4 regions of the Marinobacter sp. OP 3.4 genome follow, and region 4 is predicted to be linked to each of the others. Evidence: predicted binding sites of a transcription regulator. Region 4 holds the regulator's gene; each other region holds the start of a gene.
The links. The regulator FliA, encoded in region 4, starts transcription of late flagellar genes. The targets are predictions, from matches to a motif close to CTAAAGTTTNNNNNNNNNNNGCCGNTAA.

Region 1 (7,511 bases), on a different contig from region 4:
CTTCGACCAGCTCAGCCCCGAAAAGCCGGTGACCCCCTCCGCCAGCCCGGAACAGGTGCTGCACGAGGTATTCGGCTACGAGTCCTTCCGCCCCCTGCAGGGCGATATCGTCCGGGAGCTGGTCAGTGGTGGCAACGCGCTGGTGCTGATGCCCACTGGCGGCGGCAAGTCCCTGTGCTACCAGATTCCCGCCATGGTCCGGCCGGGAACCGGCATTGTCATCTCACCCCTGATTGCCCTGATGCAGGACCAGGTGGCCGCGCTGCAACAACTGGGGGTGCGGGCCGCCTTCCTGAACTCCACCATGGGCATGGAGCAGGCCATGGACGCGGAGAACGCGCTACTGCGGGGGGAACTGGACCTGCTGTATTGTGCGCCGGAGCGGTTGCTGCAACCCCGTACCCTGAGTCTGCTGGAAGAGGCATCCCTGTCCCTGTTCGCCATTGACGAAGCCCACTGCGTTTCCCAGTGGGGGCACGATTTCCGCTCCGACTACCTGGGCCTGAGCATCCTGGCGGAGCGCTTCGCCCACGTGCCCCGCATCGCGCTGACCGCCACTGCCGACGAACGCACCCGCAAGGAAATTGCCGAACGCCTGTCCCTCACCGACGCGCGACACTATATCAGCGGTTTCGACCGTCCCAATATCCAGTACCGCATTGCGCCGAAGACCAATGCCAACAAGCAGTTGCTGGACTTCATCAAGGCCGAGCACCCGGACGATTCCGGCATTGTGTACTGTCTGTCCCGCAACAAGGTGGACGCCACTGCCCGGCTGTTGCAACAGAAAGGCTACACCGCCCTTCCCTACCATGCGGGGCTGGCCGCCGAGGAGCGGGCCCGCAACCAGGAACGCTTCCTGCGGGAGGACGGCGTGATCGTGGTGGCCACCATTGCCTTTGGCATGGGTATCGACAAGCCGGACGTCCGCTTCGTGGCCCACATGGACCTGCCCAAGAGCCTGGAAGCCTACTACCAGGAAACCGGTCGCGCCGGTCGGGATGGCAACCCATCCACTGCGTGGATGGTCTACGGTCTGCAGGATGTGATCAAGCTGCGCCAGATGCTGGAGGGCTCCCAGGGCAATGACCACTTCAAGCGGGTGGAGCGCCAGAAACTGGACGCCATGCTGGGCCTCTGCGAGATCACCACCTGCCGTCGCCAGGCCCTGCTGCGCTACTTCGGCGACCAGTTGGAAACACCCTGCGGCAACTGCGACACCTGTCTGGTCCCCCCGGAAACCTGGGATGGCACCGAAGCGGTGCGCAAGGCCCTGTCCTGTGTCTACCGGACCGGGCAGCGCTTTGGTGTCAACTACGTGATCGATGTACTGCGGGGATCGGAAAACGACCGTATCCGGCAGGCCGGGCACCAGACCCTGACCACCTGGGGCATTGGTACCGAGCTGTCCGTCAACCAGTGGAAATCCGTGTTCCGGCAACTGGTGGCCAATGGCTACCTGCGGGCCGATCCGGAGGGATACGGCGCTCTCCAGCTCACCGAAATCTGTCGCCCGGTGCTGCGGGGCGACACCGCCCTGGAGCTTCGCCGGGATCCGGAACGCAAGGTGACCCGGCGCCAGGACAACGACCGCAGCTCCCGCACCCAGTCCATCACAGATCCGGAAGGCTGGGAAGCTCTCAGACAGAAACGCAAGGAACTGGCGGACGAACAGGGCGTGCCACCCTTTGTCATCTTCCACGACACCACCCTGATGGAGATCCTGGATCGGCGGCCGGCCACTCTGGAGGAAATGTCGGAAGTCAGCGGTGTTGGCAGCGCCAAGCTGGAGCGCTACGGGGCCATTTTCCTGGCGGTACTGGACAGTCTTCCGCCACGTTCATAGCCGCGGCAACGACGGAAATACGTGTTTTTGCACGACATCTGCTGCAATGGCGGGAAAACGACTACACTGTCTGAATAACGAATAATTCGATGCCGCAGTGTGCGCGTACCGCCCAGCAGTTCGGAAGACCCAATGGCCCAACCAGGATCCTGTAAACTCCAGCGTGTTGTACTCCTTGCCCTGCTGATAATCATACCCACCGGCGACCTGTTGTCCGCCGCCCGGGACAGTACCGACCCAACCGTCTATCGCCTCTGGTATCGCAACTACGACAGCCCGGCCGTACTGGCGGTACTGCGGCTGGCCTTCGACAAGACCCCGGAGTATGGCCCGTACCGGATCCTGCGATCGCCGGAAATGGTCCAGGGGCGCGCCCTGGTGGAACTCCAGGAGCCGGACGAGAGACTGGTCAACATCGCCAATGTGGCGACCTCTCCTGATCGGGAGGACAACCTCTACGCCATTCCCCTGCCCATTGACGGCGGGTTACTTGGCCTGCGGGTCTGCGTGGTCAGGCAGGACAGCCTGCCACGGTTCCGGGAGGTGGAGGACCTGGACGACCTGGTGGAGAAAGGTATCAGCGTCGGCCAGGGCACCCACTGGCCGGACAGCGAGATCCTGAAGGCCAACGGTGTCCGGGTGATCACCAATACCCGATTCGAAACCCTCTTTACCATGCTGCAGCGGGAGCGGTTTGACTGCTTTGCCCGGGGCGTGAGCGAAGTGCTGTTTGACCTGGAACGGGTGAACGACGGCAGGCTGGTGATCGAGCCCAACCTGTTGCTGGCCTACCCCATGCCATCCTACTTCTTTGTCGGGCCGGGGGATCACGATACTGCCCAGAGGATCCAGCTCGGCCTGGAAAGGGCCATTTCCGATGGCAGTTTTGCCCTGCACCTGGCCACCTACTACGGCCGCGCCGTGGAGTCGCTGAATCTGGGTCAGCGTAAACTGCTGGTGCTGAAGAATCCGCTCCTCAGCGACGACTCCATCCCCATCGGTCGGGAAGTACTGGAGACCCTTCAGCAACGGATCTCCAACGGCCTTTCTCTGCGGGATAGGCCGTAAGACGACCATTCCCCGCCCGCCGGTCAGACCCGGAAACGCCGGACCTTGTCGTTCAGGTCCGACGCCACCGAATCAATCCGGTTGCTGTACTGGTCGTTCTCGGACGCCGCCGCAGCAGCATCCTGACCCTTCTCCGCGATGCGGGTGATCGAGCTGTTCAGTTCCTCCGTGACCGAGGTCTGTTCCTCCGACGCGGTAGCGATCTGGGACGTCATCTCGTTGATGGAGGTAATCGCAGAGGCAATCCGGTCCAGGGCGTCCATGGCATGCTGGGCCTTCGCCGTGCTCTCCGAGGACACTTCCGTTGAAGCCTCCATCACCCGCACCGCCTCGCTGGCCCCGGCCTGGAGCCGCTCGATCACGGCACCCACCTCGCCGGTACTCTTCTGGGTACGCTGGGCCAGGTTACGGACCTCATCGGCTACCACCGCAAAGCCCCGGCCCGCCTCGCCGGCCCTGGCCGCTTCGATGGCGGCATTCAGGGCCAGCAGGTTGGTCTGCTCGGCCACGCCCTGGATCACCTCCAGTACCGTGGTGATCTCATCCACATCCCGGCCCAGGCGCTCGATCACCTGGGCGGCACTGCCGATTTCCTCCGCCAGTCGCTCCACCGCGTCACGGGACTGGGACACCGTGCCCAGCGTCTCCCGCGCGTCGGAATCGGCGGTCTGGGCGGCATCGGCGGTCTGCTGGGCATTGCGGGCGATTTCCGAGGCGGCGGCGGACATCTCATTGATCGCCGTGGCAATCATGTCCACCTCCTGCTGCTGGCCCTCGACACTGCTGCGGCTGGTGCTGGCGGTCTGGCGCAGGGCCGCCACCGACTCATGCAGTTCGCCGGCGCCGCGCTGGGCGTCCCGGACAACGCCCTGGATGTTGGTAACGAACTCGTTGAAGCTGCCCGCCAGGCGCCCAAACTCGTCCTTGGTCTCCACATCCAGTCGGCGGGTCAGGTCCGCCTCGCCACTGGCGATGTCCGCCATGGCATTGTTCAGGCGATGCACCGGGCGCATCAGCACGCGGATACCCAGGTGCAGCAGGATCAGGGCAACCACCAGGCCGACCACCAGGATGATCAGACCCGTGGTCCGGGCCTTGCGGACCGGCGCGTTCACCAGGTCCTCATTGGCGAACATGGCCAGGTGCCAGTTCACGCCACGGGCCTGCTCAATCTCGTGGAAGCTCACCCGCCATGGAGTATCCCCGATGACCACGGTACGGGCGTCACCACCGAACTGTGGCTCCTGCCCCAGGAACCCGGCAATGGGCTCCCCCACCAGCTTATTGTCCGGATGGTAGAGCACCGTGCCATCACCACCGACCAGCGCGACATAACCGGTATCCGCCAGGTTGACACTACCCAGCAGCTCGTCCACCACATCCAGGGTGATGTCTGCCCCGGCCACGCCCCGGTACTCCCCGGAGGTCACGGGTGCCAGGGTCGACAGGATCATCTGCCCCGACGAGGCATCCTTGTAGGGCTGGGTGATGGAGGCCCGGCCCAGCTCCTGGGCCAGCTTGTACCAGGGGCGAGTACGGGGATCGTAGCCATCAGGCAGGGTCTGTTGCGCCTCACGGTTGGGCATCAGCATCTTGCCATCGGTGCGCCCCACATAGACATTGTTGAAGCCGCCACCGACATTGGCGGACTGCAGGATGGCCCTCGCCTGTTCGTCATTCTCCGCCGACGCCAGCGCCCCGGCAACGCCTTCGGTCATCCTCAGGCGGGTGTTCAGCCACTCCGCGATGCTCGCCGTAGCCTGGCTGGCCGTATCCTCCGCCATGGACTCCACGTAGCGGCTGGTGGTGGCGGTTAGCCGGTAGTCGCCGGTGACGGCATAGCTGCCGACCACCAGGACAAGCAGAATACCGAATGCGATCAGCAGTTTCTGGCCAAAGGACAGGTTCACTGGCGTTCTCCCGTGATGAATGGGCTGGAAGGCGTTACTGGAATGCATGTCGGCCACGGGGACGGAGTCTTTAGCAAACTTCTGATACCATCACGGCTTTCAGGTCCTCTGATGCGGGTATCGACGACACCGTCGATGTCAGTCAGTGTCTACAATGAGTCTTGAACACCCCCTATCGAACAGGAGCCACCATCGCCATGGCACATGAAGAACTGCACCTGAGCCTGCGCAACCTTGAGGACCAGGATTACGAACAACTCAAGGTGTTGATGGACCGGGTCTACGACGACATCGGCGGTGCCTGGCCCCGGGATACGATCAAGGCACTGGTCGACCAGTTTCCGGATGGCCAGATCTGCATTGAGGACAGCGGTGAACTGGTGGCCGTGGCGCTGACGGTGTGCGTGAAGTACGAGCGCTTCAGCAACCCCCACACCTACGACGACCTGATCCTGCGCAACGAGAAGATCTGGCACAACGCCAATGGCGACTCCCTCTACGGCCTGGATGTGTTCATCCACCCGGACTACCGGGGCTACCGCCTGGGCCGGCGTCTTTATGAGGCCCGCAAGGAGCTCTGCCGGTCCAAGAACCTGCGGGCGATCCTGGCCGGTGGCCGTATTCCCAACTATCACAAGTATGCCGGGCAGTACACGCCGGCGGAGTACATCCAGCGGGTGGATCGCAAGGAGATCTACGACCCCATCCTGACCTTCCAGCTATCCAACGACTTCCAGGTCACCCGGTTGATGCACAAGTACCTTCCGGAGGACGAAAAATCATTGGGTTACGCCACACTCCTCGAGTGGAACAACATCCTCTACACCCCGCCCTCCACGGTGCTCAATACCCGCAAGACCCAGGTGCGCATGGGGGCGGTCCAGTGGCAGATGCGGGAATTCACCTCTGTGGAGGAGGTGCTGACGCAGGTGGAGTACTTCGTCGATGCCCTGTCTGACTACAAGAGCGATATCGCCATCTTCCCCGAGTTCTTCAACGCGCCGCTGATGGGGCTCACCGACCAGATGGACCAGACCCGGGCGATCCGTTTCCTGGCCGGCTTCACCGAACAGTTCCGTGATGAAATGTCCGACATGGCGGTGAGTTACAACATCAACATTGTGACCGGCTCCATGCCCCTGATCGAGGACGACCGGGTGTACAACGTGTCCTACCTGTGCCATCGCGACGGCCGGGTGGACGAGCAGCGGAAGATCCACATCACCCCCCACGAACGCCGGGACTGGGTCATCGAGGGGGGTAACCGGTTCGAGGTGTTCGACACCGACGCCGGCCGCATCGCCATCATGATCTGCTACGACATCGAGTTCCCGGAACTGGGCCGCATGGCCGCCGCCGAGGAGGTGGACATCATCTGTGTGCCATTCTGGACCGACACCAAGAACGGCTACCTGCGGGTTCGTCACTGCGCCCAGGCCCGGGCCATCGAGAATGAGTGCTACGTGGTGATCACCGGCAGTGTCGGCAACCTGCCCAAGGTGGAGAACCTGGACGTGCAGTACGCCCAGTCATCGGTGTTCTCGCCGTCGGATTTCGCCTTCCCCCACGACGCGGTGATGGCGGAAACCACCCCCAATACCGAGATGATCATGTTCTCCGACCTCGACCTGGAAAAACTCAAGCTGGTACGTAACGAAGGCTCGGTGACCAACCTCAAGGATCGGCGTACGGATTTATACACCCTGCACACGAACGACAAGGATCATGATATCGTAGAGGATGATAGCTGAGACCGCGCCTCATCCTTTATCGTGAAACGGGCGGCAACGCACATTAAGTGCACTCGCTACGACACTGAAACTGTTGCCAAACCGGTTTCCGGTGACTAAAGTTTAGGCACTGGGAACCACAACCATAATATCCGGGGAGTCCCTGAATAGGTCCTGAACGTCATCCGTCAGGCTCCATTCAAAGGCTCCCTGACGCGTCGAGTATAAAAAATGTTGTTGGCGGTCTGCGCCGCCCAGGGAAATCAACCATGCCAATGTCAGACAATGCTTACCACACCCCCCTGCCGGACCTGGTGGCGCGGTTTACCCTGAAGAAGGGGCTATTCCGCAAGGAACTGGTAGAAGCCAGTCTGTTTGATCTGAATCAGTTCGGTTGCGTATTGAAAACCGATAAGGTGTTCGAACCGGGCGAAACCCTCGGACTGGACCTGGAAATGGACATGCCATTCGAGAACATCCAGGCAAACGGTCTGACAGGGCTGATCACCGAGCGAAGAAAGTACTGTAGCAATTTCTTTTATCATATTGATTTTATTGCAAGTGACTACCGACCGAAGGCTGAGCGTTCGGAGCAGTTCGAGCGCATTCGCGACGTACTTGACCGCAAGAAGTCCCTGCTTTCCCGCCGCGAAAATCCCAGCCTGGGCGCAACCGCCTGAACCCCTCCTGCTCTTTCCCGGGCCGGAGCCCGTTCGGGGCCACCACTGTCACAAATTCCGTCGGCCGGTTATCCGGCCGGCTTCCTTAACGGACGATCCGTTAGCTCGTCACAACCCGTGAACAGGGAGCGGTACCATGGCCAAGACCAGCAAGAGCAGTAAGACCGACAACAAACGCCCGAACGTCGACAAGATCGTCAAGAAGGTCAACAAAGAGTTCGAAAAGACCTCCGGGCAGATCGAACGACTGGTGGACGACGCCTTCAAACAGCTCGAT
Region 2 (7,511 bases), on a different contig from region 4:
AGGCGGTGTTCCAGGCCGAGCACACCGTCGACGACGACCCGCGGCACCATCGCGGCTGACGGGGCCATCGCGGCCGGTCGTTGAGCGAGCGCAGCGAGCCGAAACGCCCCTACCAGAGCAGCAGCGCCAACCCCGAAGCGTTGTAGAGCACGTGCGCGGCGATCGCCGCCCACAGCCGCCCGGTCACGACGGTCAACACCCCGCACCCGACGCCGACCACGAGCGACCCGATGATGAGCCCGACGGGCACGAGCGACCCGGCGGCCACCACGTGCAGCAGCACGAACGCCGCGGTCGAGGTCGTGACCGCAACGATCGACGCGCCGATCCGGCCGGCGTCGGCGAGCGCATCGAGCAGCGCGCGCACCATCAGTCCGCGGAAGTACAGCTCCTCCACGATCGGCGAGATGATCACCGCGGCCGACGCGGCGACTGCGAGCGCGAGCGTCGCATCGCTCGACAGCGCTCCCCCGAGGGGCCCGCCGAACCCGCCGAGCGTCGGTGCGAAGAGTTCGACGACCGCACGCGCGACGATCGCGACGAAGAGGCCATATAAGAGGTCGGTCCAGACCCAGAACCGGATGCCGGTGGCCCGCGCAAAGCCCACGATCGACGTGAACGCGGCGGCCACCACGACGGCGATAACGAGCGGCCCGTTCGCGGCGAAGATCGACGCGACCGCGGCAAGCCAGGCGGGCATCCCCGCCCACATGGGCCCGGTCGCGTCGACGACGAGGAGGAGAAGAGCCGCAGCCCCGAACCCGCCGGCGGCCACGAGAAGCGCGCGCCAGGGCTGGTTGTACGACCGCGTGAAGAGATATGGCTCCCCCGGGGTGACGCCCGGGGCCGAAGACATAGAGAAAATGCTATCCGCAATGCCCGCCGATTCACGACGCAACGACAGCGACCCCGGGCAATTGCCCGTCAGATGTGTATAAGAGACAGGGGCGCCTGCCCGCTGCCTTCCACTATATTTCACTGATCACCCTCAATTTTTCCCTGACCCGGCCGACTAGCTTTTTTGTAAGACTTTGTGAAACCTGATGCCTTATCTGATCCAGGGCAATCAGGCTTTTATCGTTTGCTGCTATGGTTATCCGCTACCCCGTTACCAGGGTCGCCCGATACGACGGGCGGACATCACCCGACAACAGGTTGAACATGCTGACTCTGCTGAAAAACGCCCGTCTCAAATACAAGTTCTGGCTGCTGAACATTGTGGTTTTCGCAGTGATGTGCCTGCTGGTGCTCTATGCCATGTACAACACCGCCACCCTGACAGAGCAGACATTCAGGGACGTCTTCATGGAAACCGCCCCGGCCTATGCGGGTATCGTGGCGTTGCTGATGCTGCTGGAGATGGCCGGCTCGCAACTGCTGATCTCGTTCATTGAGCGGCACGTCCACCGCCTGAAGAAGACCATGGTATCCGTGCAGATGTCCGGCAACCTCAGCGAGCGGGCGCTGGTGGATTCCACCGACGAGATCGGCGAGATGGCGGAAGCCTTCAACGCCATGCAGCAGCGCACCGGCAATGTGGTCAGCGGCATGCTGGAAGCCATCAGCCGGCTGCATGGCGAGGTGAAGGAACTCACTGCCGCCGCTGAACGCCGCCGCGATGAGCTGACCCGGCAGCAACAGGGTGCCGAACGCTCCGCCCAGGTGGTGGAAGCCATGCTGCAGAGTTTCTCCGGCATTGCCGAGCAGGCGGGCATCGCCAACACCCTGTCCCACGAAGCCAACCAGGCGGCGGTGGATGGCAGCGCCCGGGTGGCCCGCAGCGCCGAATCCATCGAGACCCTGTCCGGGGCCATCGACCGGTCCGCCACTTCGGTCCAGGCCCTGGCCAACAACAGCCAGGAGATCCGCCAGGCGGTCACCGAGATCAAGGGCATTGCCGAGCAGACCAACCTGCTGGCCCTGAACGCGGCCATCGAGGCCGCGCGGGCCGGCGAGCAGGGGCGAGGCTTTGCCGTGGTGGCGGATGAGGTGCGCAAGCTGGCCCAGCGGGTGCAGGATTCCACCGACCAGATCCAGGGCACCATCGACCGTCTGCTACAGGCCATGGAAGCCGCCGTGGACCAGATGACCACCAGTTCCACGGACGCCACACGTTGTGTCAGCGAGGCCATGGAGGGCCGCCAGGCCCTGGAGGACATCAAGGGCATGGTAGGTCGCATCAACCACACCAACGCGGAAATCGCCAGTGTGTCCGCCGAGCAGACCGCCGGCACGGACGCGGTGCAGGCGGACGTCCAGGCCATCCGCGAGACCACCGAGACCATGGTCCGGGAACTGGCCGCCAGTGCCGAGATGAGCCGGCGCCTCAAGCAGTTGATTGACTCCCTGGAGCAGGTATCCCGCCAGGTCAGCGTCCAGTAGCGGGTGATTTCCGGGCGTTCTGTCGGTAACGGAAGCCGGTTAATTTAACGGGATTTTTCACAATTTTGTGATCACTGTGGCAGACTTCGCGTGTCCTTATTGCAATGGAGTCTGCCTGCCTCATGCGTTCCCTCTATCGGTTCTATGACCGGCTCGTACTGACGCACCCCTGGATCACCCTGGCACTGTTTGCCCTGGTGCTGCTGGTGGCCAGCCTGAAACTGCACCAGTTCCGCCTGGATGCCTCCGCCGAGTCCCTGGTACTGGAAAACGACAGCGCCCTGGAGGACTACCGCACCATCAACCAGCGTTTCGGTGCCTCGGACGACTTCCTGGTGGTGACCTACACGCCCCATGGCGACCTGTTTTCCCGGGACGCCATCGACACCCTGCGCCACCTGCGCAATGACCTGGCGGCTCTGGAGCCGGTGGGCTCCACCAACAGCATCCTCAACGTGCCCCTGCTGCACAGCCCCGAGCTCACCCTGGACACGGTGGAATCGGAAATCCTGACCCTGGACGAGAATGATGTGCCCCTGGACCGGGCGCGGAAATCGCTGCTGTCCAATCCCCTCTACCCCAACATGCTGATCAGCGAGGATGCCAGCACCACCGCCATACAGGTAAACCTGCCCACCCCGGATGAGTACTTCGACCTGCTGTTCCGACGCAACGAACTGCGGGACCTGGAGCGGGCCGGAAAGCTGGACGGGGAACAGGCCCGGGAACTGGAGCGGGTGTCGGATGACTTCACCGCCCTGCTGGAACGGCTGGAGGCGGAGCGGGCGCAAACCATTGCCGATGTCCGCACCATCCTGGACAACTACCGGGACCAGGCGGAGATCCACCTGGGTGGCGTGCCCATGATCGCCTCGGACATGATCCGTTTCATCCAGAACGACCTGTCCACCTTTGGCGTTGGCGTGCTGATATTCCTGCTGCTGACCCTGGTGGTGATCTTCCGCCGCTGGCAGTGGGTGGTGGTGCCCATCCTCTGCTGTGGCTTTACGGTCTGGCTGGTGTCCGGCTACCTGGGCTGGATGCAGTGGCCGGTGACGGTAATTTCCTCCAACTTCGTGTCGCTGCTGCTGATCATGACCCTGTCGCTGACCATCCACCTGATGGTGCGCTACCGGGAGTACCAGCAGGAGAACCCGGACCAGGACCAGAAACAGCACCTGCGGGACACCCTGACGGCCATGGTCAAGCCCTGCTTCTACATGGCCCTGACTACCATGGTGGCCTTCGGCTCACTCACCTTCAGCGGCATACGCCCGGTGATCGACTTCGGCTGGATGATGACCCTGGGGCTGGCCCTGGCCTTTGCCATCAGCTTCCTGGTGTTTCCGGTGCTGGTATCCCTGCTACCGGAACCAACACCCCGCCAGCTCGCCCCCGGCAGCCTGCCGGTGACCGATGCTTTCGCCCGTGTCACCGAGCGCTTCGGAGGCACCGTGCTCATCGGCTCCCTGGTGCTGGCAGTGCTTTGCGTGGCCGGCATGGCCCGGCTGTCAGTGGAAAACAGCTTTATCGACTACTTCAAGTCCGACACGGAGATCCACCAGGGCATGCTGGTGATCGACCGCAAGCTAGGGGGCACCACGCCCCTGGATATCGTGATCACCGACCTGCAGCGCCCGGATGAGTCCCAGACCGACCCTTTCGTCAGTGACTGTGACCCGTTCGTGGACGACTGCGAGGGTGGCGACCTGCGGGACACCTGGTTTACCTGGCAGAAACTGCAGCGCCTGGAGCAGGTGCACGAGTACCTGGCCAGCCTGCCGGAAACCGGCAAGGTACTGTCCATCACCACCACCCTGCGCCTGTTGGCCGATGTGAATGGTGGCGACCCCCTGGACGCCATGCAGGTGGCCTTCGTGCCCGCCTTCCTGCCGGACGACCTGAAACCGATCCTGCTGACCCCCTACATCAACGAGGAGCACCACCAGGCCCGGATCAGTGTGCGCCTGATTGATTCCATGCCGGAACTGCGCCGGGACGCGCTGTTGGAGGAGATCCACAGCCACCTGACGGAGGACATGGGCTTCAAGGAGGAGCAGTTGCTGTTCACCGGCATGACGGTGATGTACAACAATATGCTGCAAAGCCTGTTCGACTCACAGATCCGCACCCTGGGCATCGTCTTCGTGGCCATCGCACTGATGTTCCTGGCGCTGTTCCGCTCACTGAAACTGGCCCTGGTGGGCATTGTCCCCAACCTGCTGGCCGCCGGCTCGGTGCTGGGACTGATGGGCTGGCTGGGCATTCCCCTGGACATGATGACCATCACCGTGGCCGCCATCACCGTGGGCATCGCCGTGGACGATACCATCCATTACATCCACCGGTTCCGGGTGGAGTTCGAAAAGGACCGGGACTACATCGCCACCATGCACCGCTGCCACCAGAGCATCGGGCGGGCCATGTCCTACACCACCCTGACCATCATCATCGGCTTCTCGATCCTGGTGCTGTCCAATTTCCTGCCCACCATCTATTTCGGGTTGTTCACCGGCTTCGCCATGTTCATGGCGCTGATGGGTGCACTGATGCTGCTACCCCGATTAATCCTGCTGGTTAAACCCTTCGGACCCGAAGGCAGCCGCTGACACAGGAACCCGGAGCACCACCACCGGCACAAAAAAACCGCACGGCCCATAGAGGCGGTGCGGTTTTTTTGCGTCCGAACAGGAGCCTGTTCGGGCAGTGGTACGGCCTTTACTGCAGGCCGCCACCCTGCTGCTGTTGCTGCATCTGACGCTGTTGCATCTGCCGCTGCATCTGTTGTTGCTGTTGCTGCATCTGGCGCATGCGCTCTTCCAGGGTGTTGCGCTGCTCTTCAGTGAACACGCTGTCGATGCGAGCCTGCATCAGGGTGGACAGTGCGGTCATCTCACCGTTCAGCTCACCCAGGCGGGCGGCGTCTTCGCGGATGGCATCCTCGTCATAGTCAGGGCCGATCTGATCCTGAAGCTGCTGCTGGATCTCACGGGCTTCCGCCTGGAGCTCCTGAAGCTCGCCCTGAGTCTCCTCCATAATGCCGCGAATCTCTGACTGCTGCTCATCACTGAGTCCCACCATCTGGGCCAGTTGGGATACCTGGTCCTGCTGCTGTGCCGCGGCAAAACCCGCAAAGGTCAGGGCAATCAGTGCTACGGCAAGGTTACGAATCAAGGTCATGTATTTCTCCGTGGTAACTTTCATCATCTGATGTCGATGTCGCATCGGAACATGCTAACCCTAAAGAAATCAACCTTGGAATTCACCCCGCAACCAACGCCGCAGGCGACATATTTACCACGAATATCGCTATAGCCCCTGCCATAAGCGCTTTTCAGAGAAATGTGAAAAATTCTTTATTCCCCGCCATAATGGCTCCCTGTCACGATTCAGACCGCCAAACCACGCCAGGAGCCCCCCACATGGCCATCAACTGGTTTCCGGGCCACATGCACAAGGCCCGCAAGGAGATCAAACAGGTCATGCCGCAAATGGACCTGATCATTGAGGTCCTGGACGCGCGCATTCCCTTCAGCAGCGAAAACCCGATGGTACCGGCACTAAGGGGCGATACCCCGGTGATCAAGGTACTGAACAAGCGGGACCTGGCGGACCCGGACATCACCGCCCGCTGGCAGGGCTGGCTGGAGCAGGAAAAAGACATACGGGCCGTCACCCTGAGCCACAACCACCGTGACGAAGCCCTGGCGATTCTCAGGCTGGCCCAGGAAATGGTGCCGGACAGCATCCGCGACACCCGGGCCCTGCGCATCATGATCCTGGGCATTCCCAACGTGGGCAAGTCCACCCTGATCAATACCCTGGCGGGCCGCCCGGTGGCGAAGACCGGTAACGAGCCGGCGGTCACCCGGGCCCAGCAGGCCATCAAACTGCCCGACAATATCCTGCTGTATGACACCCCCGGCTTCCTGTGGCCCAAACTGTCGCCGGAGGAATGTGGCTATCGCCTGGCGGTCACCGGTGCCATACGTGCGGCCGTCATCGAGTACGAGGATGTGGCCCTGTTCGCAGCGGATTACCTGCTACAGGCCTACCCTGAGCGCGTTTGTGAACGTTATGGCCTGGACGGAGCACCGGAGGACGGCCTGGCCCTGATGGACGCCATCGCCGCCAGGCGGCGTTTCTTCGCCAAAGGCGGCGTCCCGGACTTGCACAAGGTCTCGGAAGTACTGCTCAATGAGCTCCGGGCCGGAACCCTGGGCGCCATCTCCCTGGAAACCCCGGCCATGGTGGAAACCGAACAGGCCCGGGAAGCCATCCTGCAGCAGCAGGAGGCAGCCCGCGAGGAAGAGAAGAAGGCCACCCGCAAGCGACGCAGATAGTTCCTGGAACACAGGCACCTGACCAAGGTCAAATACCAATCGGCGTGTAAATTGCCTAAACTCTCGCACCAGATCTGAAAGGGCGGGCAATTCGGTGTCCGTCGGGAATGCATCAGGGCCGGCCGGGAATCGCTGGACAGGCCCGACATCAAGGAGAACTCTATGAGACGGGTAGTGGTAACCGGCATGGGCATCGTGTCCTGCCTTGGCAACTCCACCGACGAGGTGACCGACAGCCTGCGACAGGGCAAGTCCGGCATCCGCTTCAACGAAACCTACAAGGAACTGGGCTTCCGCAGCCAGATCTGCGGCACCGTGGACGTGGACACCTCGGTCATCGACCGCAAGCTCCGCCGTTTCATGGGCGAGTCCGCCATGTACGCCTACCTGTCCATGGAGCAGGCCATTGAACAGTCCGGTCTGACGCCGGAGATGATCTCCAACGATCGTACCGGCCTGATTGCCGGCTCCGGCGGCGCCTCCTGCTCCAGCCAGGTGGAAGCCACCGACATCATGCGGGAGAAAGGCGTCAAGCGCATCGGCGCGTTCATGGTACCGCGTATCATGACCTCCACCGTGTCCGCCTGCCTGGCAACCGCCTACAAGATCCGCGGCGTGAATTACTCCATGTCCTCCGCCTGCGCCACCAGCGCCCACTGCATCGGCCACGCCATGGAACAGATCCAGAACGGCAAGCAGGATATCGTCTTCGCCGGCGGCGGCGAGGAAGAGGACTGGAGCCTGACCATGCTGTTCGATGCCATGGGGGCCCTGTCCTTCAAGTAC
Region 3 (7,511 bases), on a different contig from region 4:
GGGCGGCGTCATAGTCCATGGCTTCGGCGTAGTCATAGATGAGTACGGACAGTACCTGGGTCTCGCCGGGGATGCTGCCGCCCAGCATCAGGATCACGCCGAATTCCCCCAGGGTGTGGGCGAAGGTCAGGGTGGCGGCGACGATAAAACCGCCTTTGCACAGGGGCAGGATCACCGTCAGGAAACGGTCCAGGGGGCCGGCGCCGAGGGAAGCGGCCACCTCCACCGGCCTGGTACCCAGGGCGCGGAAGGCTTCCATCAACGGTTGTACGGCAAACGGCAGAGAGTAGATCACCGACGCCACCAGGATGCCCTCGAAGGTGAAGGCCAGGTGGGTCAGCCCCATGGCTTCCAGGGTCTGGCCGACGGGCCCCCGGGGCCCCAGGACGATCAGCAGGTAGAAGCCGAGCACCGTGGGTGGCAGTACCAGCGGCAGCGCCACCAGGGCCTGCACGATGGTGCGGGAGGCGGAGCGTCGGTGGGCCAGCCACCAGGCCAGGGGCGTGGCCAACACCAGCAGGATCACCGTGGTCAGGCCGCACAGCTTTAGGGTGAGGTGGATGGCCTGCCAGTCCTGGGTGCTCAACTCCGGCATGGAATCACCGCCCCCTGGGAGCTTCGAAACCGAAACGGCCGAGGATGGCGGCGGCAGCCTCCGATACCATGAAGGACCGGAACCGCCATGCCTCCTCGCTGGAACCGCCCTGCTCGGTGACGACCATGGCCATGGCAAGGGGCTGGTGCAGGCTGTCATCGATCAGGGTGAACTTCCGACCGGCCAGGTCGGGGGCGAAGGTGAGTGACCAGGCGATGAGTCCCGCATCGGCGGCACCGGATTCCACCATGGCGGCGGTCTGGCCGATGTTCTCGCCATACACCAGTTTGGGTTGTAGCGGTTGCCACAGGTCGAGGGCCTGCAGGGCTTCCTTCGCCCGTTTCCCGTAGGGCGCATGGCGGGGCTGGGCGATGGCAATCCGCCGGATATCGTCACCGGCCAGGTCCGGGGGTGTCAGGGCTCCACGCTGCGGGTCATGGTGCCACAGCACCAGCCGCCCCACGGCATAGACCTGCGGATCGGTGGCGGAGGCGTCCATGCCAGCGAGGCGTTCCGGGTAACCGGTGTCGGCGGACAGAAAGATATCGTAGGGGGCGCCGTTGAGTACCTGGGTGGCCAGTTTTCCGGAGGCGCCGAACACCACCCTGACGGAGGCGTCCGGGTACTGTTGCTCAAAGGCATGGGTCAACTCCGGCATGGCCAGCCGCAGGCTGGAGGCGGCGGCAACGGTCAGGGCGTGGGCGGGGGTCGTCAGCAGTAGTGCCAGCAGGCTGGCGGTCAGAAAGATTCGCATGGCAAAGGAGGTCTCCATTGAATCGCCAGATTAGCCCATTTCAAACCGGTGTAAAACCTGACGCCAACTATCCCTGTCCGCTCATTGATCGCCTTGCTGGCAGCCGGCTAATAGTGCCGCCATGGCGGGGCGGCCCAGGGCGGTCACACGCTGGATATTGCGCTCGGGAATGGCGTCGGTGTCCGGGTAGGCGTCGATGGCCCGCTCCAGGCTGGCTTCCCGCAGCAGGTGCAGCATGGGGTAGGGTGAGCGGTTGGTGTAGTTCTCGGCCGCATCGGCGTTCGTATCGGCGAACTGGTACTGGGGGTGGAAGCTGGCGATCTGGAAGATACCTTCCAGGTCGAGTGCCTGGATCAGGCCGTCCGTCACCGCCAGGAAGTCGTTGTAGTCATGGAAATCCTGGAGCACGGCGGGGTGCACCAGCAGGGTGGTCTCAATGCTGTCGTCATCGGTCAGTAGCAGCAGTTCCCGCTGAAGGTCGGCCAGCAGTGAATCCTCGGTGTCCGCTTCGCTTACCGAAAAGCGAATACGGTCATTCACCAGTTCGCGACGGGCAAAGGGACACAGGTTGAGGTCGATTACCACGTCCTGCACCCAGCGTCGGGTGGCCTGGACAACCTTTTGTGGGTTCATGGGCTCCGGGGTCCTGACAGTCAGGTCATTTCATTAGCCAGCTATGATACAGTGCCCGGTCGCAAAAAGGGTGGATGGATATCGATGGCACTGCTGATTCTGGTAACGGTTCTCTGGGCATTTTCCTTCAGTCTGATTGGCGAGTTCCTGGCCGGGCACGTGGACAGTGATTTTGCGGTACTCAGCCGGGTACTCCTGGCGGCGCTGCTGTTCCTGCCGGTGACCCGTTGGGCCGGAGTTCCCGGGCGCCTGAAGCTGGGCATCATGGTTACCGGTGCGTTGCAGTTCGGTATTACCTATCTCTGTCTTTACCGCTCCTTTGCCTATCTGACCGTGCCCGAGGTGTTGCTGTTCACGGTCTTCACGCCGCTGTATGTGACCCTGGTGGACGACGCGCTGTATCGCCGGTTCTCCCCGGTGGCGCTGCTGGCGGCGGCGGTGGCCACCCTGGGCGCCGGTATCATCCGCTACGACGGGCTCAGCCAGGATTATCTGACCGGCTTCCTGCTGCTGCAAATGGCCAACCTGACCTTTGCCGCCGGTCAGGTGGGGTACAAGCACCTGATGCGTGCCTACCCGCTGCCGGTGCCCGCCTGGCGGACCTTCGGCTACTTCTTCCTGGGGGCGCTGACCATTGCCCTGCCGTCGTTCCTGATCTTTGGCGACCCTGCCAGGCTGCCGTCCACCGGCCTGCAGTGGGGCGTGCTGGCCTGGCTGGGGCTGGCGGCTTCCGGCCTGGGCCTGTACCTGTGGAACCGGGGGGCATGCCTGGTGGACGCCGGCACCCTGGCGGTGATGAACAACGTCCTGGTGCCCGCTGGCCTGGTGGTCAACCTGCTGATCTGGAACCGGGAGGCCGACCTGCTGCGGCTGGTCATCGGCGGCGGGGTGATCGCCCTGTCACTGTGGCTTAATGCCCGTTTCCACCCCCGGGCGCACCTGCAGGCCACCGCCTGACCGGGCACCCCGGGGGCCGGACTGTTCGATTCCTTTTGTTGCTTACCGTTTCTTTTTGTTAGCTAACGCATTTATTGACTAAAGTGAGTGTATTCGGCGCCGATACCCGTGAAACCAGCGGGCTGTGGTGGTGCCCGATGGAAGCCTGGTGTCCTGCGGGACACTCACTACCCTTGTCCATCGCCATGGAATCATACTGACTATGCGCAATAACGGCCCCGTTACCCAACGAGAAGCCAGAATGAAGCCGGGCAGCCGGCTGATCACTACAACCACGCTCAAGGGCGTGATCACCTACTGCAACGACGACTTTGCCGAGATCAGCGGCTTCAGCCGCGACGAACTGATCGGCCAGGCACACAACATCATCCGGCACCCGGACATGCCCCAGAGTGTGTTCAAGCTGATGTGGGACACCATCGGCGCCGGCAAGCCGTGGATGGGCGTGGTCAAGAACCGTTGCAGGAATGGTGACCACTACTGGGTCAGTGCCTATGTCACCCCGATTCTGGAGAACGGCAAGGTCACCGGTTATGAATCGGTCCGGGTGGAGCCGACCCGTGAACAGGTCGAACGGGCGGGACAGCTCTATCGCCGACTGTCCGCGGGGCGGGGCGCCTTCGGTACCAGTACCCGTCTGAAGTCGGTGATCCGGTCCGGCTGGCCGATGCTGATCCCGCTGGTTGCCAGCCTGGTGGCGGTGTCCCTGGATACGTTCTGGCCAGCGGTAGCGCTGGTGGTTGCGGGCTTCCTGGTGGGATGCGGGCTGCAGGCCACCTCCATCACCCGCAGGTTACGGGCATTGGTTGATCTGCGTCCGGATGCGTTCCATGACCCGCTGGTGGCGAAGACCTATACCAGTGAAACCGGGCTGTTTGCCGAACTGGGCATGGTACTGTTGAGCGAGGAAGCCCGTATCCGGACGGCCCTGACGCGGATCGAGGACAGCTCCGAAGTGCTGTCCCGGACGGCCCGGGAAGGGCTGGAGATGATCGCCGAGGGTGCCCGGGCCATTGAGGACCAGCGGCAGGAGACGGAGCAGACCGCCTCCGCCATGAACGAAATGAGCGCCTCCATCCAGGAGGTGACCGACAGCGTTAGCCGCAATGCCGAAGGGGCGTCCCAGGCCAGCGAGCTGGCGCGGAACGGGGGCCGCCTCAGTGCCGAGGCCTTGCAGTCCATCGAGCACCTGGTGGCCCAGGGCACGACGGTCGGCGAGACCGTCACCCGTCTCGGGGAGTCCACCGAAAAGATCGGCGAAGCGGCGCGACTGATTTCCGAAATTGCCGACCAGACCAACCTGCTGGCCCTGAACGCCGCCATCGAAGCGGCAAGGGCCGGTGAGCAGGGGCGTGGCTTTGCCGTGGTGGCGGATGAGGTCCGCTCCCTGGCGCAGCGTACACGCCAGTCCACGGTGTCGATCCATGAGGTGATCGACAGCTTCCGTTCCCAGGTGGACCAGGCTGTCCAGGCCACGCGGGACGGCGAGGAGATCGGCCAGCACGGCCTGACCAAGGTGCAGGAAACGGAGGCCGCGCTGAAGGACATCGTGCACACCATCCAGGAGATGTCCGACAGCTTTGTCAGCATGTCGGCGGCTTTCGAGGAGCAGAGCCAGGTGTCGGAGGAAATCAACCAGCAGGTTGTGCGCATCTCCGGCCTGGCGGATACCAGTACCGAAAAGGCCGACGGCGCCCGCCAGGCCAGCGAGGAAATCAGCCAGCAGGCCCGGGGCCTTAACGATCTGGTGGCGCGATTTGTCAGTCGCCAGTAATCCCCTGATGTGACGATTATTTCCTGAAATTGCCGGCACAGCGGACCAATTCCGGCTGCTGTGCCGGTACAGTACCTGACCCGCCGTTGCACACTTTCTGTGCGGCCAAGGTGGCATCAGCCGCCTGACACTGGCACAATCCGCCGCCAATTGCTGGTTTCCGGCAGGGAACACCACGACCAGCTATTCTCTTATTCCACTCCCAATGACAACTGTACCAGTACAGGGTTTAACTATGTCTGAAAAAGCTATGGCCGGTCGGGGCAACTGGTCGTCCCGTATGGCCTTTATCCTGGCCGCCGCGGGCTCCGCCGTGGGCCTGGGCAATATCTGGAAGTTCCCCTACATGACCGGCGAAAACGGCGGCGGTGCCTTCGTGATCGTCTATCTCGCCTGTATCGCCGTGATTGGCGTTCCCATCATGATGGCGGAAGTGTTCGTGGGCCGTAACGGTGGCCGCAACCCGGTGGCGAGCATGCGGATCGTGGCCGAGCGCAACCTCAGCAACCCCGCCTGGCGGGTATCCGCCATCATTGGTGTGCTGGCGGCGTTCATGATCCTGTCGTTCTACTCGGTCATCGGTGGCTGGTCCGCCTCCTATGTCCTGCATTCCGGCATGGGTGATTTCGTTGGCCAGGACGCAGACGCCGTCGGCAGCATCTTCAGTGCTCTGCTCGCGAGCCCCGGCATCCTGCTGTTCTGGCACACAGTGTTCATGGCGCTGGTGGTCTTCGTGGTCTCCCGGGGCCTGAAAGGCGGTCTCGAACGCGCGGCGAAGATCCTGATGCCGGCCCTGTTCGTGCTGTTGCTACTGGTCGTGGGCTACGCCACCACCACCGGGCATTTCGGCCAGGCACTGGACTTCCTGTTCACTCCGGACTTCAGCAAACTGACTTGGGATGCCGCGCTTCAGGCACTGGGGCAGGCCTTCTTCACCATGAGTCTGGGCATGGCCATCATGATGGCCTACGGTTCCTATCTGGGTAAGGATGTCTCCATCGGCCGGGCGGCCGTGGGCGTGGGCATCATGGATACCCTGGTGGCGCTGCTGGCTGGCCTGGCGATCTTCCCGTTCGTGTTCGCCAACGGCCTGGAAGCGGGCCAGGGCCCGGGCCTGATCTTCGTCACCCTGCCGCTGGCCTTCGGCCAGATGCCCCTGGGTGTGGTGTTCGCCACCGTCTTCTTCGTGCTGCTGCTGTTTGCCGCCTGGACGTCCGGTATTTCGCTGCTGGAGCCGGTCACCGAGTGGGTGGAGGAGAAAATGGCGATCACCCGCACCTCGGCGGCGATCCTGGCGGGTGTTGCCTGCTGGCTGCTCGGTGTTGCCTCGATCCTGTCGTTGAACGTCTGGTCCGATGTCTACCTGCTGGGCATGTTCGAGCGTTTCGAGCAGACCGCGATCCTGGACCTGCTGGACTTCTTCACCGCCAACATCATGCTGCCGCTGTCCGGTCTGCTGACGGCCCTGTTCGTGGGCTGGTGCGTGGCGAAGGAATCCCTGCAGGCGGATATGGCCATGTCCGACGGGCTGTTTGCCGTATGGCGTAACCTGCTGCGGTTTGTGACGCCCATTGCTGTACTGGCGGTGTTCATCTACAACCTGATGTAAAAAAGCGACCAGCACAAAACCAGAAAGCCGGAGGCCGGGTGCCCCTTCCGACACAGTCAGAGAACAGGGTTCTCGTGTCGGAAGGGGCACCCGGCCTTCGGCGTTTTGCACCGCCCAAACATGCCTGGGTGGTTCTCGGAGCTTCCTGGGCCAACGGGTTCGGCGACGTCCCTTTTGCGTGGGCCTGGTGGTTCTGGGGTTCCTTCCATAAAAAAGCCGTGAGCCCTTTCAGGCCCACGGCTTTTTCATTGTTGCCGGGTGTTACAGCCGGAAACGGGCGACCTGACTGCTAAGGTCTTCACCCAGCCGCGCCAGCTCATTGCTGGAGCTGGAGATCTGCTCCGCCGCCGTGGCGGACTGATCACTGACATCGCGAATCTGGGTGACGTTCTGGTTGATGTCTTCGGCCACGGACGTCTGCTGCTCGGCAGCGGTGGCGATCTGACTGTTGTACTGGCTGATGTTGCCCACCGCCTGGGCAATCTCACGGATGGTCTCGCCGGTGGTACGGGCGCTGTCCAGGGTCTGCCCGGCCAGCGTAGTGCCCCGCTCCATGGTGGAAACCGAGTTCTCGGTGCTGGAGACCAGGTTGGAAATCAGCGTCTCGATCTCCGAGGCGGAGCTCTGGGTGCGCTGGGCCAGGGAACGAACCTCATCGGCCACCACCGCAAAGCCACGCCCCTGCTCGCCGGCCCGGGCTGCCTCAATGGCGGCATTCAGCGCCAGCAGGTTGGTCTGCTCGGCCACCGACTTGATCACGTCCAGTACCGTGCCGATGTTCTCGCTGTCTTTCTGCAGACCACGCAGGCGCTCCATCACCTGTTCCACCTGACCATTGAGTTCGCTCACATAGGACAGGGTTTCCTCCACGGCGGATTCCCCGGCCGCCGCCTTCTCATTGGCGGTGTTGGCGGCACCAAAGGCTTCCTCGGCGCTCTTGGCGACGTCGTTCACCGTCGCCACCATTTCATTCATGGCGGTAGCCACCTGGTCGGTCTGGTCCCGCTGCTGGGTGACTCCCTGGCTGGTCTCGGCGGTCACCGTCGACAGCTCTTCGGCGGAGGAGGCGATATTGGTGGCGCTGGTGTTGATGTGACGGACCAGCTCCCGCAGGCTGGTCACCATGGCGCCCAGGGCCGACAGCAACTGCCCGAGCTCATCCCCCCGGTTGCTGGTAACGGTCTCCTGC
Region 4 (7,511 bases):
TGGGTGACGGACGGCCAGAAGATCCCCCAGGACCTGCACCCGGCCAACGCCGCATCGCTGGTTCGCCTGGGTGTTGAACGCTTGCGTGATGCCCGGAAACAGCAGACCATGGCGGAAGGTGCCTGACCGCCTTCACCCGGTACTGGCCGGTGTGGTTTCAGGCATGACAGGATACTGAACGACAAAAATCTTGGCGGGACACTAAGACCTCTATGAGCAGACCACATCCGGTTCAGGTTATTGCAGTCACCGGTGGCAAGGGTGGCGTTGGCAAAAGCAACGTCTCGGTGAACCTCGGCATTGCGCTGTCGCAAATGGGTAGGCGCGTCATCCTGCTGGATGCGGACCTGGGGTTGGCCAATATCGATGTCCTGCTGGGAATCACCGCCAACCATAACCTGTCCGATGTGCTGGCCGGTGAGTGCGATCTCCGTGATGTGCTGGTCAATGGCCCCGGTGGCATCAAGATTGTTCCCGCCTCCTCGGGCACCCAGAGAATGACCCAGCTGTCGCCCATGGAGCATGCCGGCCTGATCAATGCATTCAGCGAACTGAGTGATCAGGTGGATGTGCTGATCATCGACACCGCTGCCGGTATCTCCGAAAGTGTGGTCAGTTTCCTGCGCGCGTCCCAGGAACTGCTGCTGGTGGTGTGTGACGAGCCAACCTCCATCACCGATGCCTATGCCCTGATGAAACTGATGAACCGGGACTATGGCGTTAATCGTTTCCGCATCCTGGCCAATCAGGTCCGTAACGAGCAGGAAGGCAAACACCTGTTCGGCAAACTGACCCGGGTTACCGAGCGCTTCCTGGATGTTGCACTACAATACGTAGGCATGGTTCCTTACGATGAGGCGGTGCGCAAGGCGGTCCAGAGGCAGCGGGCGGTGCTTGATGCCTACCCCAGGGCGAAGGCCTCGCTGGCCATCAAGGCCCTGGCCGAGCAGGTGGACAGCTGGCCGCTACCATCGTCCCCCCGGGGGCATCTGGAGTTCTTCGTGGAGCGACTGGTAAGCACCAACGCCTGATCCAATCCTGATGTATGGGTTAACCGGATACATGACATTGGCCAGAAGTCTCGGAATCTACCATCAGACCGGCCGGCGGAATGCCCACCACCTGGTGGAGCAGCATGCGCCGCTGGTCAAGAAAATCGCCCTGCACCTCATGGCCCGGCTGCCGGATTCGGTGCAACTGGAAGACCTGATGCAGGCGGGAATGGTGGGGTTGCTGGAAGCCGCCGCGAAGTACCAGTCGGACCGGGGCGCTTCCTTTGAAACCTACGCCGGTATCCGTATTCGTGGTGCCATCGTTGATGAGATTCGCAAGGGGGACTGGGTGCCGCGCTCGGTTCACCGCAATGCCCGCCGCGTGTCCGCCGCCATCAAGGCGGTGGAGGGTCGTGAGGGTCGGGAAGCCCAGGATCACGAAGTGGCGGAGGAACTCGGCATGACCCTGCCGGAGTACCACGCCTGCCTCAGTGACACCAACTCCGGTCGACTTTTTTCCCTGGATGAACTCAATGAATCCGGGGAGCTGCCGATACAGGAACAGGAGGCTTCGGACAATCCCTTGGATGACGTGTCGGGCGCCGCCTTCCGTCATAGCCTGGCGGGGGCCATCGAGGCGCTGCCGGAGCGGGAGAAGCTGGTGCTCAGCCTCTACTACCAGGAAGAGCTGAACCTGAAGGAAATCGGCGCCGTGCTCGGGGTGAGCGAGAGCCGGGTCAGCCAGATCCACAGCCAGGCCGCCCTGAGATTACGGGGACGACTGTCCGAATGGCAGGCGTCCGATGCCGGCACACTCTGATTCCCGGAGCGGTGAAGAGTGCGCCGGAGCGACAGGAATCCAGCACGCCCTGCCGGGCGATAACACATTGAAACGGTAAGCGACGCCAGGGCTGCTAGAATAACGCCAACCGCCCAGTAACCGGCGGAAGCGGAACAGCCTGATCAAACGTTGCCCGGGCCCAAACTGCCAGGCCCAGGTCACTATTCCGGCGACGACCAACTGGAGGTCCCATTGGACAAGAACATGAAGATTCTCATTGTGGACGACTTCTCCACAATGCGACGGATTATCAAGAACCTGCTGCGTGATCTCGGGTTTACCAATACCGATGAGGCGGACGACGGCAACACCGCGCTGCCCATGCTTCGTTCCGGCAAGTATGACTTTCTGGTCACCGACTGGAACATGCCGGGCATGTCTGGTTTTGACCTGCTCAAGGAGGTCCGTGCCGACGAACAGATCAAGGACCTGCCAATCCTGATGGTCACTGCGGAAGCCAAGCGCGACCAGATCGTGGCGGCGGCCCAGGCCGGGGTTAACGGCTACGTGGTCAAGCCATTCACGGCCGCCGTACTCAAGGAGAAGATCGAGAAGATCTTCGAGCGTATTGAGTGAAGCGTCGGGTGCGCTTTGAAACCAGAACCGACAGTCCGGATGTGCTCCCATGAGCGAAGATAAACACAGTGGCCCAGACCTTGACCCGGAAATCACCAGCCAACTCAAGGAGCAGGCCAACGAGTTGGTGAAACAGGTCAACGCCGGTGACTACGCCAGGGCCATGACCCTGATCAATGAGCTGAGTGAAGTAAGGGACCAGAGCCTTTACCGGGAAGTTGGTCGCCTGACCCGCAGCCTTCACGAGGCCATCCGCAATTTCCAGATCCAGCCCCAGAACGCCGAACAGCAGGAAGCCCTGTCGAAGATGGGCGACGCGTCGGACCGGCTCCAGTATGTGGTGGAAATGACCAGCAACGCCGCCAACAGGACCATGGACCTGGTGGAAGTGGCCATGCCCCGGGCCAATGCCATGTGCGAGGAGGCCAGATCCCTGCGTGATGACTGGCAACGCCTGCGCCGACGGGAAATGGAAAAGGACGAATTCCGCGAGCTCTACGGTCGTATAGACCGCTTCTTCGAGAGCCTGTCGAACGACGCCGAAGAAATGTACAGGGATCTCTCGGAGATCCTGCTGGCCCAGGATTTCCAGGACCTGACCGGGCAGGTTATCCAGAAGGTGACCTCGCTGGTTAAGGATGTGGAGGAGAACCTGCTGAGCCTGGTGGTCATGGCAAGCCATGTGGACCAGCTCACCGGAACCGTCCATGAATTGAAGGAAAAGGAAGCCTCCATCAAGGGGGAAGGCCCCCAGATGCGCGCCGCAGAGCGGTCTGACGTGGTGTCCGGACAGGACGACGTTGACGACCTGCTGTCCAGTCTCGGCTTTTAATTGAGGTGAATGCATGGCATTAGATGCAGACGAAGAGATTCTCCAGGATTTCCTGATCGAGGCTGGCGAAATACTCGAACAGCTATCGGAGCAGTTGGTGGACCTGGAGCAGAACCCGGATGACAGTGATCTGCTCAATGCCATCTTCCGTGGCTTCCATACCGTCAAGGGCGGTGCCGGATTCCTGCAGCTGGACGCACTGGTCAACTGCTGCCACTCCGCCGAAAACGTCTTCGACACCCTGCGGAACCACAAGCGTACGGTGACCTCGGAGCTGATGGACGTGGTGCTGGAAACCCTGGACTACGTCAATACCATGTTTGACCAGGTGCGGAATCGCGACGAGCCGACTCCCGCGCCCCAGTCGCTGATCGATACCCTGGATGAATACGCGTTGCCCGAGGGGCAGGCACCGGCGAAGGCGTCCGCGACCAAAGCGGACCAACAGCCGGCGGAGCCGGATTCAGATCAGGGCGCATCGGATAGTGGCGACCAGGGGGATATTACCGACGAGGAGTTCGAGCAGCTTCTCGATGCCCTCGACGACGGCAAGCAGGCCGACAGCACATCCTCGTCGGAGCAGGGCGCCGCCGATACCGGCAGCCAGGATGGCGATGATATCAGCGATGATGAGTTCGAGGCCCTGCTGGACCAGCTCCATGGCAAGGGGCGGTTCTCCGGCGAGGTGGCCTCGTCGGAGATTGAAGACCCGGATCAGGGCGAGGAAGACACCGCGAAGGCGGATGACCAGCCTGCCGGTAATGACGGCAAGGCCTCCGGCGACAGTGACCTGATTACCGACGACGAGTTCGAGCGGCTGCTGGACGATCTGCATGGCAAGGGCAAGAGTCCGGCAGCCACCGAAAAGGAGGCTGGGGGCGACAAGCCGGCATCGACATCCGGGGCCGGCAAGGCGGAACCGAAACCACCGGAATCCGGGAAATCCGGCTCGAAAGCCCCTGAACCCGCACCGAAGAAACCGGAACAGCCGGCCAAGGCGCCGGCGGCTGGCGGCAAGGCCGACGACGGCAAATCACCAGCCCCGGCCCGGGAAAACCAGGCCCCCGCCGAAACCTCGGTGAGGGTGGATACCAAGCGCCTGGACGACATCATGAACATGGTGGGCGAACTGGTGCTGGTGCGTAACCGCCTGCAGCGCCTCGGCAACGAGAGCGAAGACAGTGAGATGCACAAGGCCGTGTCCAACCTCGATGTGGTCACCACCGACCTGCAGTCCGCGGTCATGGCCACCCGGATGCAGCCCATCAAGAAGGTGTTCGGCCGGTTCCCCCGCGTGGTGCGGGACCTGGCCCGGAGCCTGAAGAAGGAAATTCGCCTGGTCATGCACGGCGAGGACACGGACCTGGACAAGAACCTGGTGGAGGCCCTGGCCGATCCGCTGGTGCACCTGGTGCGTAACTCCGTGGACCATGGCATCGAAGCGCCGGATGTGCGGGAGAAGGCGGGCAAGCCCCGTCAGGGCACCGTCAACCTGTCGGCGGAGCAGGAAGGCGATCATATCCTCCTGTCCATCGAGGACGATGGCGGCGGCATGGATCCGGACAAGCTGCGGCAGAAGGCGGTGGACAAGGGCATCTACGACCAGGATGCCGCCGACCGCCTGACCGAGAGCGAATGCTACAACCTGATCTTCGCCGCCGGCTTCTCCACCAAGGACCAGATTTCCGACGTGTCCGGCCGTGGCGTGGGCATGGACGTGGTGAAGACCAAGATCAGCCAGCTCAATGGCCAGATCGAGGTGCAGTCGAAACTGGGCGAGGGCACCGCGATCCGTATCAAGGTGCCGCTGACCCTGGCGATCATGCCGACGCTGATGATCATGCTGGGCGAGCAATCCTTCGCGCTGCCGCTGGTGAACGTGGTGGAGATCTTCCACCTGGATCTCAGCAAGAAGAACATTGTCGACGGTCGCGAGTGCATCGTGGTTCGGGACAAGGTGTTCCCACTGTTCCATATCAAGCGCTGGCTGGTACCGTCCGATACCAGCTCCGCCGAGCCCGACAATGCCCATGTGGTGATTGTCGCCATGGGCACCAAGCAGGTGGGCTTCGTGGTGGATCAGTTGATTGGCCAGGAGGAAGTGGTCATCAAGCCCCTGGGACGTGCCCTGCAGGGTACGCCGGGCATGGCGGGTGCCACCATTACCGGCGATGGCCGTATCGCCTTGATTATTGATGTGCCCAGCCTGTTGCAACATTACGGCTGATGGCGGGTTTCACCGATAGGGGGAATGGATGACGGTTTCTGTCCTGGTCGTTGATGATTCGGGTTTCTTCCGCAAGCGACTGACGGAAATCCTCAACGCATCCGGCAACATCCGTGTTGTAGGTGCCGCCAGCAATGGCAGGGAAGGGGTGGAACTGGCGGAAAAGCTGCGCCCCGATGTCATCACCATGGATTACGAAATGCCGGTGATGAACGGCATTGCGGCGGTGAAGGAGATCATGCAGCGCTGCCCGGCGCCGGTATTGATGTTCTCCTCCCTCACCTACGAAGGGGCCCGGGTCACCCTGGATGCCCTGGAAGCCGGGGCGGTGGATTTCCTGCCGAAGAACTTCGAGGACATCGCCCGGGACGGTTCCGAACTCCAGCGCATCCTGCGGGAGCGTATCCTCGATGTGGCACGGAGCCAGCCCCGGGCGGAGCGTGGTGCCGCAGCGCCCACCGTTGGCCGAAAGCCGTCCCCGACTACCACCGACCGGCCGGCCCCGGCCCGGGACGCCCGCCAGCCACAACCCGACAGCCGTTCAACCCGACCCGAGCCGCCGGCCAGGCCAGCCCGTCGTCGCACCCCCAGCCGGCACTACAATGTCGTGGGTATCGGCACCTCCACCGGCGGCCCTATTGCCCTGCAGAAGGTACTGGTGGACCTGCCCGCCAATTTCCCGGCACCCCTGGTGCTGGTCCAGCACATGCCGGGCAGCTTTACCCCGGCGTTTGCCGAGCGCCTCAACAAGCTGTGCCGTATCCAGGTCCGGCAGGCGGAGGATGGCGATATGCTGCGCCCCGGCCTGGCACTGCTCGCCCCCGGCGGCAAGCAGATGATGATTGAGAACCGCGGCGGCCAGGGACGGGTGCGTATCCTTCCCGGGGATGAGCGGCTGAACTACAAGCCCAGCGTGGATGTCACCTTCGGTTCTCTGGCCCGGAGCTTTCCCGGCAAGACCCTGGGGATCATCCTCACCGGTATGGGCGCCGACGGCAAGGAAGGCTGCCGCATGATGAAGCAGTCCGGCTCCGTGATCTGGTCACAGGATGAAAAAACCTCGGTGATCTACGGCATGCCCATGGCCGTGGCCAAGGCCGGTCTGAGCGACGAAGTGCTGCCCCTGGATGAGATCGGACCGCGCCTGGTTGAAGGGGTGAGTTAATGGATATCCTCAGCCTGCTGGGTATCATCCTGGCGTTTGCGGCCCTGTTGGGCGGCAACATGCTGGAGGGCGGTACCCTGGCGTCGCTGTTCAATCTGCCGGCAGCGCTGATCGTGGTAGGCGGCACCCTGGCCGCCACCATCCTGCAGACCTCCGCCGGCCTGCTCAGGCGAGCCTTCAGCCAGGCCCGCTGGGTGTTCTTCCCGCCCTATATCGGGCTGGACGATGGCATCGGCAAGATCATGGACTGGAGCGTCAAGGCCCGCAAACAGGGCCTGCTCGGCCTGGAAGCGGTGGCGGAGAAGGAACCGGAGACTTTCGCCCGCAAGGGGCTGCAACTGCTGGTGGACGGTGCCGAAACCGAAACCATCCGTGGGGTGCTGGAGGTGGACCTGGAATCCCGGGAACAGCGGGATCTGGAGGCGGCCCAGGTGTTCGAGGCCATGGGGGGCTACTCACCAACCATTGGTATCATCGGTGCGGTGATGGGGCTGATCCAGGTGATGACCAACCTGACTGATCCGTCCACCCTGGGAACCGGCATCGCCACCGCCTTTGTGGCCACCATCTATGGGGTAGCGCTGGCCAACCTGCTGTTTTTCCCTATTGCCAACAAGATGCGGGAAATTGTCCGCCGCCGCAGCCGTTACGAGGATATGATGATTGATGGCATCATCGCGATTGCGGAAGGCGAAAATCCACGGTCCATCGAGATGCGCCTGCGGGGCTTCGTGCAGTCCTGAAAAGGTCACCATCCGGACGGGGGATCACCATGAGGCGTCGATCAAGACGAGCTGAAGCCGCCAATAACCAGGAGCGCTGGCTGATCTCCTACGCGGATTTCATCACCCTGCTATTCGGCTTCTTCGTGGTGATGT

Region 1: the regulator FliA is predicted to act here: its motif matches at 4,871-4,898, upstream of RO069_RS16815 (methyl-accepting chemotaxis protein).
Region 2: the regulator FliA is predicted to act here: its motif matches at 988-1,015, upstream of RO069_RS18445 (methyl-accepting chemotaxis protein).
Region 3: the regulator FliA is predicted to act here: its motif matches at 3,018-3,045, upstream of RO069_RS03950 (methyl-accepting chemotaxis protein).

The regions. Positions count from the first base shown of each region.
Region 1 covers NZ_JAVVLT010000102.1:9,235-16,745, forward strand. Annotated here, with positions in the region: gene recQ (DNA helicase RecQ) at 1-1,846, shown strand, start outside; gene RO069_RS16810 (hypothetical protein) at 1,979-2,914, shown strand; gene RO069_RS16815 (methyl-accepting chemotaxis protein) at 2,938-4,824, opposite strand; gene RO069_RS16820 (bifunctional GNAT family N-acetyltransferase/carbon-nitrogen hydrolase family protein) at 5,022-6,575, shown strand; gene RO069_RS16825 (hypothetical protein) at 6,824-7,234, shown strand; gene RO069_RS16830 (helix-hairpin-helix domain-containing protein) at 7,371-7,511, shown strand, end outside.
Region 2 covers NZ_JAVVLT010000109.1:13,421-20,931, reverse strand. Annotated here, with positions in the region: gene RO069_RS18455 (ArsR/SmtB family transcription factor) at 1-59, shown strand, start outside; gene RO069_RS18450 (CPBP family intramembrane glutamic endopeptidase) at 110-856, opposite strand; gene RO069_RS18445 (methyl-accepting chemotaxis protein) at 1,162-2,382, shown strand; gene RO069_RS18440 (efflux RND transporter permease subunit) at 2,505-4,991, shown strand; gene RO069_RS18435 (Spy/CpxP family protein refolding chaperone) at 5,101-5,562, opposite strand; gene ylqF (ribosome biogenesis GTPase YlqF) at 5,805-6,725, shown strand; gene fabB (beta-ketoacyl-ACP synthase I) at 6,888-7,511, shown strand, end outside.
Region 3 covers NZ_JAVVLT010000024.1:10,046-17,556, forward strand. Annotated here, with positions in the region: gene modB (molybdate ABC transporter permease subunit) at 1-595, opposite strand, end outside; gene modA (molybdate ABC transporter substrate-binding protein) at 600-1,349, opposite strand; gene RO069_RS03940 (DUF1415 domain-containing protein) at 1,431-1,982, opposite strand; gene RO069_RS03945 (EamA family transporter) at 2,067-2,939, shown strand; gene RO069_RS03950 (methyl-accepting chemotaxis protein) at 3,181-4,713, shown strand; gene RO069_RS03955 (sodium-dependent transporter) at 4,949-6,322, shown strand; gene RO069_RS03960 (HAMP domain-containing methyl-accepting chemotaxis protein) at 6,584-7,511, opposite strand, start outside.
Region 4 covers NZ_JAVVLT010000014.1:60,719-68,229, reverse strand. Annotated here, with positions in the region: gene flhF (flagellar biosynthesis protein FlhF) at 1-126, shown strand, start outside; gene RO069_RS02190 (MinD/ParA family protein) at 213-1,031, shown strand; gene RO069_RS02185 (RNA polymerase sigma factor FliA) at 1,063-1,812, shown strand; gene cheY (chemotaxis response regulator CheY) at 2,026-2,409, shown strand; gene RO069_RS02175 (protein phosphatase CheZ) at 2,459-3,241, shown strand; gene RO069_RS02170 (chemotaxis protein CheA) at 3,255-5,468, shown strand; gene RO069_RS02165 (protein-glutamate methylesterase/protein-glutamine glutaminase) at 5,497-6,633, shown strand; gene RO069_RS02160 (flagellar motor protein) at 6,633-7,376, shown strand; gene motD (flagellar motor protein MotD) at 7,406-7,511, shown strand, end outside.